One region of the Salmonella sp. FC25216 genome, then DNA from elsewhere that is predicted to be linked to it. Evidence: predicted binding sites of a transcription regulator. Region 1 holds the regulator's gene; the other holds the start of a gene.
What was found. Region 1 encodes CRP, which controls carbon source genes, mostly activating them, when cyclic AMP is high. Its sites were predicted from a motif close to ATGTGANNNNNNTCACAT; they were not measured.

Region 1 (4,929 bases):
TACGGCGTCACGCCGGATATCCTCACCAGCGCCAAAGCGTTAGGCGGCGGTTTTCCGGTGAGCGCCATGCTGACCACGCAGGAGATTGCCTCGGCCTTCCATGTCGGTTCGCACGGTTCAACCTATGGCGGCAATCCGCTGGCCTGTGCGGTGGCTGGCGCGGCATTCGATATCATTAATACGCCAGAGGTACTAGAAGGCATTCACACTAAGCGGCAACAGTTTGTGCAACATTTGCAGGCGATTGACGAGCAATTTGACATTTTCTGCGATATTCGCGGCATGGGGCTGCTGATTGGCGCGGAACTGAAGCCGAAGTATAAAGGTCGGGCGCGCGATTTTCTGTACGCAGGCGCAGAGGCCGGAGTGATGGTGCTCAATGCCGGACCAGACGTGATGCGTTTTGCCCCGTCGCTGGTGGTGGAAGAGGCGGATATCAATGAAGGAATGCAGCGCTTTGCGCAGGCGATAGGGAAAGTGGTTGCCTGATGGCGGATTGTCGGATAAGCGTAGCGCATCCGGCAGTCGATCTAACCTTTTGTATCCCGTAGCCGCTTACTCAGCCAGATACCGTGATGCGGACGCTGACGCCAGGCCATCGACGAAATGGTGTGCATGGTGTTCAGATGGCCGATGATGCGCTGTAAATGTTGTTCCAGAGTGCTCAATAAGCCATGTGACGGCATGTCCGGCGACTCCAGAATGTTGACGTCGCCGGAACCACCTGGCCTGTCGTACTCCAGGCGCTGCTGGCAGCGCTGAATCGCAATCTCGCAAGATTCCAGATAGCGCTGCGCCAGATCCGGCGTCAGCATGGTGTGTTCCCGCGCCAGCGTCGTCATGGCGTTGATATGCTCGACAATAAACTGGCTGTGCGTGACCCACAGTTTCATATCCGACAGATAGTGGGTATTGAATCCGGGTTCCTGCATTGCCTGATTTAACGAGTTGAATAGCGTGTTATGCGCCTGGTTGACCCGCATTCTTTGATAAGCGAGCGGGGTGGCCTGCGGATCGTTACTGAGGATCAGTCGGATAGCTTCTTGATCGGCTTCCAGCGCATCATGGGCGTTTTTACGTAATAGCCCGCTTTGCCATTGCGGCCACAGCCAAACCATGCCGCCAAAGGCAATTAAACAGCCAATAAGCGTATCGATCAGCCTCGGCACAATAAACTGCTCTCCGTTTAACGTCAGTAACTGGATGGTGTATACCGCCGTCACCGTAAAGCCGACCGTCGCCCAGCCGTAGTTTTTACGAATAATCAGATAACTTGCCAGCGTTAGTACCAGCATGACCGCCAGCGTAATGCTTTCGGGAATATGTAAGTGCAGCGTGACGCCGGCAATCACCAGGCCGACCAGCGTTCCGACCGAACGGTGCAGAATACGTACGCGCGTCGCGCCATAGCCGTTTTGGGTGACAAACAGCACCGTCATGAGGATCCAGTACGGTTTGGGCAGGTGCAACGCGCTGCCCATCAGACTGGCGATACTCATCATTACGCTAATGCGTCCGGCGTTGCGTAGCGCCGGCGATTTAAGCGACACATAATTTTTCAGCGCCGGGAGTAGTGGCAGGCGACGCTGTTTATCGGCCATCAGGTCGCGGGCGTAAAGCGGTCGCTGAGTACGCAGCACGCGGGCGATTCGGCTGAAGTGCCAATAGCAGAACTGGCCTACCGGGTTTTCAGGATGTTGATTGGCAATCTTCTCCAGCGCGCCAATCTGTTTTTCCATAGAGAAGCGCGTCGGCAGACGATGATAAAGGATGTCATCCGCCAGCACGCGCAGGCGAGCGGCGACCGTTTGCGCATTCCAGCGAATTACCTCTTCCGCATGGCTGCGTTCTACCAGTTTCTGTACCTCTTCCGGCTGATGCAGGCTGACGGAGATGTGTTCCTGCAAATCCATCGCTTCCTGAAAAGCCCGCAACAGGCGCTTGTAATCATTATTGTTGTGCGCCGAAAGCATATGCATCTGTTGGTAACACTGGGTAATGAGATCGACCGCTTTTTGCTGGCGTATCAGCAGGGGAGGCAGCGCTTTTTCCGGATCGATATGTTGGGTGAGCAGGCTGTATTTCGCTTCGCAGTAATCGGCCAGTTCACGATATAACAAACTCAATGACTCGCGCAGCGGCTGTTCGCGCCATAGCCAGAACCAAAACCAGTTAAACACGCCGTACCATAGGGTGCCCAGCGCATAAATAAGCAGCGGCTCCCAGACGGGCATGTATCCCGCAAGGCTCAGGGTAAATATGGCGGCAATCAGCGACGCTGGCAGTAGCCGCGCATGAAGTGGGCTAATTTCCGCCGTCACGCCAAGCACCAGCGTGAGCCCGGTCAGGATCAACGGCAGGGGGACGGATTCTGCCAGCAGGAGTTGCGTTGTCAGACTGCATCCGGCGAACAGCGACGCGCCGATGATCAGGCGTTTAAAAAAGCGTTTGTGCGGTGTATCCAGACCTGCAATGTTGCAGCAGGCGGGAACGAGAGAGAAAAGTAATCCCAGGTGTAGCTGGCCTATCAATAAACCGACAGCCACAGGCAGGCACAGCACCAGCGTTTGCCGTAGTGCGTAATTAATCTCTGGGTGATAAATCAGTCTTCGCCACATCGATGCAAACAAAAATGGCGCATGATAAAACGCGCCATTCTGACGGGATTAACGGGTGCCGTAGACGACGATGGTCTTGCCATGCGCGGAGATCAGGTTTTGATCTTCCAGCATCTTCAAAATACGACCAACGGTTTCGCGGGAGCAGCCGACGATCTGGCCAATTTCCTGACGGGTGATTTTGATCTGCATCCCATCCGGGTGCGTCATGGCATCGGGCTGTTTCGCCAGATTCAGCAGCGTCTGAGCGATACGCCCGGTGACGTCGAGGAAGGCGAGGTTACCTACTTTTTCAGACGTGACTTGTAAGCGACGAGCCATCTGGGAAGAGAGGCGCATCAGAATATCCGGGTTTACCTGGATTAATTGGCGAAATTTTTTGTAGGAAATTTCAGCGACCTCACATGCGGTTTTCGCACGTACCCAGGCGCTGCGTTCCTGGCCTTCTTCAAACAGGCCCAATTCACCAATAAAATCACCCTGATTCAGATAAGAAAGAATCATTTCTTTCCCTTCCTCATCTTTGATCAGCACTGCCACGGAGCCTTTAACGATGTAGTACAGCGTTTCTGCTTTTTCACCCTGGTGAATCAGCGTGCTCTTTGACGGGTACTTATGAATGTGGCAATGAGACAAGAACCATTCAAGAGTCGGGTCTGTTTGCGGTTTGCCAAGCACCATGCGCGGTTATCCTCTGTTATAAGCTGTCTCCAGAGCCAGAAAACGGCACTGTCTCTGGGGTTGCAAAAATATGCTTCCCGCTACCTGGGAAGAGGGCTACGAAAATAGACTGTAGCCTGTAATGTGATGTCCTCTGCATACATGCAGTACGTCAATGTATTACTGTAGCATCTTGTCTGTTTTAGCATAGCTTTCGCCGTGTGTCTCCTGGTGTCTCGCTTCAGCATGACCCAAGTCGCCTTCCATTGCGAGTTTTGTTGTATGCGCGTAATCTTTCAGGAAAATTGAAACATTGGAGTTACGAAATATGCAAGCGCGTGTAAAGTGGGTTGAAGGACTCACGTTCCTCGGAGAGTCTTCCTCCGGCCACCAGATTTTAATGGATGGCAACTCCGGTGACAAAGCGCCGAGTCCGATGGAGATGGTATTAATGGCGGCTGGCGGATGTAGCGCTATTGATGTGGTATCGATCCTACAAAAGGGGCGTCAGAATGTCACCAACTGCGAAGTGAAGCTGACATCCGAGCGCCGGGAAGACGCGCCGCGCCTGTTTACGCACATTAATTTGCATTTTATGGTTACCGGCAGCGATCTGAAAGAGGCTGCCGTCGCGCGCGCTGTTGATCTCTCTGCGGAAAAATATTGCTCGGTGGCGCTAATGCTGGAAAAAGCGGTCCATATTACCCATTCGTATGAAGTGATTGCGGCGTGATTATCATTATCTGATGGCGGCTTCGCCTTATCGGACCTACCAGTTTTTATCCCGTAGGCCCGATAAGCGTAGCGCCATCGGGCGTTTCAACGCGGTTATTCGATTTTTTTGCCTTCCATTAATCGCTGTACCAACGGCAACATAATCAGCTCCATCGCCAGTCCCATTTTGCCGCCCGGCACCACTAATGTATTAATGTGAGAAATGAACGAGCCCTGGAGCATCGCCAGTAGCCAGGGAAAATCGATCCCTTCCAGGTTGCGGAAATGGATCACCACAAAACTCTCATCCAGCGACGGAATGCCCTTTGCGGCGAACGGATTGGAGGTGTCGACGGTCGGCACGCGCTGGAAGTTAATATGGGTACGGGAGAACTGCGGCGTAATGTAATTGATGTAGTCGTCCATGGAGCGCACCACGGAATCCATCACTGCTTCACGGGAGTGTCCACGTTCGCCGGTGTCACGAATCAGTTTCTGAATCCATTCGAGGTTGACGATAGGCACCACGCCAACCAACAGATCAACATGACGCGCGACATCATGTTGCGGCGTGACGACGCCGCCGTGCAGTCCTTCATAAAACAGCACATCGGTCGGCTCGGGAAGCGGCTGCCAGGGTGTAAACGTGCCGGGAACCTGATTCCACGGTACGGCTTCATCATAGGTATGCAGATATTTACGTGACTGGCCTTTACCCGTCTGCCCGTACTCAATGAAAGTGTGTTCCAGCAGGCTGAAGTCATTGGCTTCAGGCCCGAAATAGCTGATATGCCGCCCGGCGTCGCGCGCTTTGCGGATCGCCATGTCCATTTCCGGGCGGGTATAACGATGAAAACTGTCGCCTTCCACCTCGGCGGCGTGCAGATTTAACTGCGCGAAAATTTTACGAAACGCGAGGCTGGTGGTGGTGGTCCCC
Region 2 (4,929 bases), on a different contig from region 1:
TAGTTTTTGAACGTCCTGGTCAATGTTTGCTGTGACTCAAAGCCATAGCGTTCCGCCAGATAGAGGATGGGCTCGTTGCTCTCTTTTAATTTTTGCGCAATTTCCGTCATTTTACGGCTGCGGATGTATTGGCCTAATGAATGACCGGTCTCTTTTTTAAACATCCGTTGCAGGTGCCATTTGGAGTACCCTGAACGCTCAGACACTTTTTCCAGTGAGAGCGGCGATTCCAGGTTATCCTCGATCCAGTCCAAAATGCTATGAATAGTAATAGCGTCAGTGTTGCGTCTGGACATCGTCATACCTCTTTTTTGTCTACGGCAGAATTTTCTTGAGCAAATACTCAAGCGTTGCCACTTCGTCCGCCGTTAAGTTTTTTGTTAATTCCTGATGCAGGTCTTGCCCTGGTCGTTGATGACATTGCTCACAAATTGCCGCGCCGTCCGGCGTTAGCTTCACCAGTACGCCGCGTTTGTCATTAGGATTCGGCAGTCTTTCGATCCAGCCTTTGCACAGCAGGCGGTCGAGCATCCGCGTCAATGCGCCGAGATCGACAGACAGCACTTTTTTAAGTTCAACCGGGGTAACACATCCCGCGCAGCGTATCGAGCAAAGCACTTTAAACTGTGATGCGGTGATATCCAGCGGGGATAAGTAGTCATTTAACAGGCGATCTTTTTTCTGATTTACCATGTAGATCAAGCGACCCAGCGGAATGATTTCATTGAACAGATCACTGGTGCTTTTCAAAATGGTTGCCCCGGCAAGTAATTAATTTCGTCAGATACTATTTCTCAGGCAAGTATAAGTCAACTGAATGAATTAACCGATGCCACGATTTGCTAAAAGGCGTACAAGGTAATGTGTTGTGATAACCTGTAACTAATTGATAATTACAGGTTATAGGTTACGGAGGATATTGACTTACGCACTGGCAAAATGGCGCGCCGGGGCAGTTTCACTTTATACTTCCGGTTCATGAAACGCTGATGGGTAAGAGATAGTATTATGATGGATTTGTTTAAAGCGATTGGATTGGGACTGGTCGTACTGCTCCCTTTAGCCAATCCGCTAACCACCGTGGCGCTGTTTCTTGGCCTTGCGGGCAATATGAATAGTGCGGAACGCAACCGACAGTCATACATGGCTTCGGTTTATGTCTTCGCCATTATGATGGTGGCGTACTATGCCGGGCAGTTAGTCATGAACACCTTCGGTATTTCGATTCCAGGGCTACGGATCGCCGGTGGGTTAATCGTAGCGTTTATCGGCTTCAGAATGCTTTTCCCGCAGCAGAAGGCGCATGAGTCGCCGGAAGCGAAAAGCAAATCGGAGGAGCTGGCGGACGAACCGACGGCCAATATTGCGTTTGTTCCACTGGCTATGCCAAGCACCGCAGGACCGGGGACTATTGCAATGATCATCAGTTCCGCTTCCACAGTGCGTCATGGCGGCGAGTTTCCCGACTGGGTCATTACGGTCGCGCCGCCGATTATTTTTCTTGCCGTGGCGGTGATCCTGTGGGGATGTTTACGCAGTTCCGGCGCTATCATGCGGCTGGTGGGTAAAGGGGGGATTGAAGCGATTTCCCGCTTAATGGGATTCCTGCTGGTGTGTATGGGCGTACAATTTATTATCAACGGCGTGGTAGAAATTATTAAAACGTACCACTAAGGCGCATTTTCGTCTGCCGGAAAGGCGTTCCCGGCAGACGAATGTCTTAATGCGATTGTTCTTCCAGCATCACTGGCCATTTACGGAATATGAGCACAGCCCATACCAGCGCGGCACAGGCGGGTATGGCGCCAATATAGCCGATGGCCGACATTGACCAGTGCAAACTCACCTGATTTCCTACCAGCGCGCCAGCGCCAATACCGATATTAAAGATGCCTGAAAATAGCGCCATTGCGACATCGGTCGCGTCCGGGGCCAGCGCCAGTACTTTCACCTGCATACCGAGCCCTATCACCATAATCGCGATTCCCCAGAAAATGCTCAGTATGGCCAGATGCGCTTCGCTATCCGCCGCAGGCAGCAACAGAAGCAGACAGACAACCAGCAGGGCAATAGCGATACTGACGAGCGACGAGGCATGGCGATTACCCAGTTTACCAAACACGAGGCTGCCGATGATTCCGGCGCCGCCCAGGATCAGTAACAGGACGGTAGCAAAATTCGCACTGAGCCCGGCGACATTCTGAACGAACGGTTCAATATAGCTATAAGCCGTGTAATGCGCAGTCACCACAACGACGGTCAGTACATAGAGGCTCATCAGCGCCGGGCGTCGGAATAGTAAAGGTAAACTTTTTAGTGAGCCGGAATGTTCGCTCGGCAATTTCGGTAGAAGCTTAATCAGACATAGCAGCGTAATTAATGCGCCCATGCCGATGGCAAAAAAGGTGGTGCGCCAGCCAAAATACTGACCAACAACGCGACCTATCGGCAGCCCAAGCACCATGGCCAACGCGGTTCCGGTCGCTATCAGACTTAATGCCTGCGCGCGTTTCCCGGCAGGGGCCAGGCGGATCGCCAAAGACGCGGTTATCGACCAGAAAATAGCGTGGGCGAAAGCGATGCCGATACGGCTAATGACCAGCACGGTAAAGCTCCACGCCAGGAAGGAGAGCACATGGCTGGCAATAAACAGAACAAACAGACAAATGAGTAGCTTACGGCGCTCCATTTGACTGGTAAGAAGCATAAAAGGTAGCGACATGACGGCAACTACCCAGGCGTAAATGGTTAGCATGATGCCGACCTGCGCGGTTTGCATATGAAAGCTTTCGGCAATGTCTGACAGCAAACCAACCGGCACAAATTCCGTGGTATTGAAAATAAAAGCGGCGATAGCAAGCGTAACTACCCGTAGCCACGCGACCTTGCGGGAAACTGGATTGATAGTCATAAAAATATTTCGGGTTAGTTGCGAGAAGGTGAGGCCGCGATCTTAAAACGTTTACTGGCGAAAAGACAATCATTTTGTGACCTGCGTCTCATTTACTTCGCAGGCCGTTTCGTCTTCAGTCGACGCTCGCCAGTTGGGCGTTAAGTAGCTCTATAAAGGCCTCAAGCTGGCGCGTCATCGCCCCGCGCCGCCAAATTAGCCAGGTGGTAAGCCAGCGCCACTTCTCCGCCAACGGCCAGGCTTCCACCTGATGATGTCCTGGCATACTGTTGAGCATACTTGCTGGCATCAGCGCAATACCTGCGCCGGCGATTACGCACGCCAACATTCCATGATATGACTCCATTTCGTGAATCGTACCGGGGGTCGCGCCATCGGCATGAAACCAGCTTTCGAAATGCCGCCGGTAAGAACAGTTGGCGCGAAAAGCATATATGTTACAACCATTCACCTCGCTTGCGCGCGAAACGACGGGATGGCCGTGCGGCGCGACGATCATCATCTCTTCCTGGTAAACCGGCATACCTTCCAGCCCCGGATGCATTAGCGGGCCATCAATAAAGGCGGCGTTCAGCTTTCCTTCGAGCACGCCATCCAGCATGGCGCCGGAAGGACCTGTCGTTAACGCGAACTGAATTTTAGGGTAACGCTGGTTATAGCCCGCCAGCAGCGCGGGGATACGTACGGCGGCAGTACTTTCTAACGCGCCGAGTGAAAACAGTCCTTGCGGTTCCTTTCCGGCGACCACCATGCGGGCTTCATCGACCAGCGCCAGGATCTGCTGGCTGTAACGTAAAAAGTTATGTCCGGCTGGCGACAGCCTGAGACGCTGGTTTTCGCGAATAAACAGAGAGACGCCAAGGTCGGCTTCAAGCTGGCGGATACGCGTGGTCAGGTTAGACGGAACGCGGTGCACTTTTGCCGCCGCCTGCGTAATGCTACCCGTTAGAGCGACAGCGTTAAACATTTCCAGTTGCGTCAGGTCCATGGTTTTCTCAATTCGTGAATGTTCTGGTTAATATTATTCATTTCTCGGAAAGGGTAAAGGGCGTCATGATGGTATGACTTCCCTGATAACGAGAGAAAGAACATGACCATGATGACTGCAACACAGGCGCTATCCATGAATCCTGCGACCGGGCAGACGCTGGCGACAAGGCCCTGGGCTAACGCGCAAGAGATTGAATATGCGCTGAATCTGGCGGCGAATGGTTGCAAAAAGTGGAAAATGACGTCGGTAGCGCAACGGGCGCAAACATTACGCGATATTGGTCAGGCGCTTCGCGCTCATGCAGAAGAGATGGCGCAATGTATTACGCGTGAAATGGGTAAACCCATAAAACAGGCGCGTGCGGAAGTGATGAAATCCGCCGCGTTATGCGACTGGTATGCGGAACATGGTCCGGCAATGCTGAATCCTGAGCCTACACTGGTAGAAAATCAGCAGGCGGTGATTGAATACCGTCCGCTGGGCGTCATTCTGGCGATAATGCCGTGGAATTTTCCTTTATGGCAGGTGTTACGCGGGGCAGTGCCGATACTGCTGGCGGGGAATAGCTACTTGTTAAAACATGCACCCAATGTCACTGGTTGCGCGCAGATGATAGACCGAATCTTGACGGAAGCCGGTACTCCCGCTGGCGTCTATGGATGGGTGAACGCTAATAATGAGGGCGTGAGTCAGATGATTAACGATCCGCGAATCGCGGCGGTGACGGTGACAGGCAGCGTGCGCGCCGGCGCGGCGATTGGCGCTCAGGCTGGGGCGGCGCTGAAAAAATGCGTACTGGAACTGGGTGGGTCGGATCCGTTTATTGTGCTTAATGATGCCGATCTTGAGCTGGCGGTAAACGCTGCGGTTGCAGGACGCTATCAAAACACCGGACAAGTCTGCGCCGCCGCCAAACGTTTTATTGTCGAAGAGGGCATTGCACAGGCGTTTACCGAGCGATTTGTGGCGGCTGCCGCGGCATTAAAGATAGGTGATCCTCTGGTTGAAGAGAATGACCTGGGACCGA

Region 2: AC3G3F_RS22995 (sugar transporter) is a predicted target of CRP. The motif match lies at 2,986-3,003, and genes of this name have one in related genera.

What each region holds. Positions count from the first base shown of each region.
Region 1 covers NZ_JBDGON010000004.1:377,301-382,229, forward strand. Annotated here, with positions in the region: gene argD (bifunctional acetylornithine/succinyldiaminopimelate transaminase) at 1-489, shown strand, start outside; gene AC3G3F_RS10930 (YccS/YhfK family putative transporter) at 531-2,618, opposite strand; gene crp (cAMP-activated global transcriptional regulator CRP) at 2,667-3,299, opposite strand; gene AC3G3F_RS10940 (OsmC family protein) at 3,607-4,011, shown strand; gene AC3G3F_RS10945 (phosphoribulokinase) at 4,107-4,929, opposite strand, start outside.
Region 2 covers NZ_JBDGON010000018.1:27,336-32,264, reverse strand. Annotated here, with positions in the region: gene marA (MDR efflux pump AcrAB transcriptional activator MarA) at 1-296, opposite strand, end outside; gene marR (multiple antibiotic resistance transcriptional regulator MarR) at 316-750, opposite strand; gene AC3G3F_RS23000 (MarC family NAAT transporter) at 1,009-1,674, shown strand; gene AC3G3F_RS22995 (sugar transporter) at 1,721-2,911, opposite strand; gene ptrR (putrescine utilization regulator PtrR) at 3,027-3,899, opposite strand; gene sad (succinate-semialdehyde dehydrogenase) at 4,002-4,929, shown strand, end outside.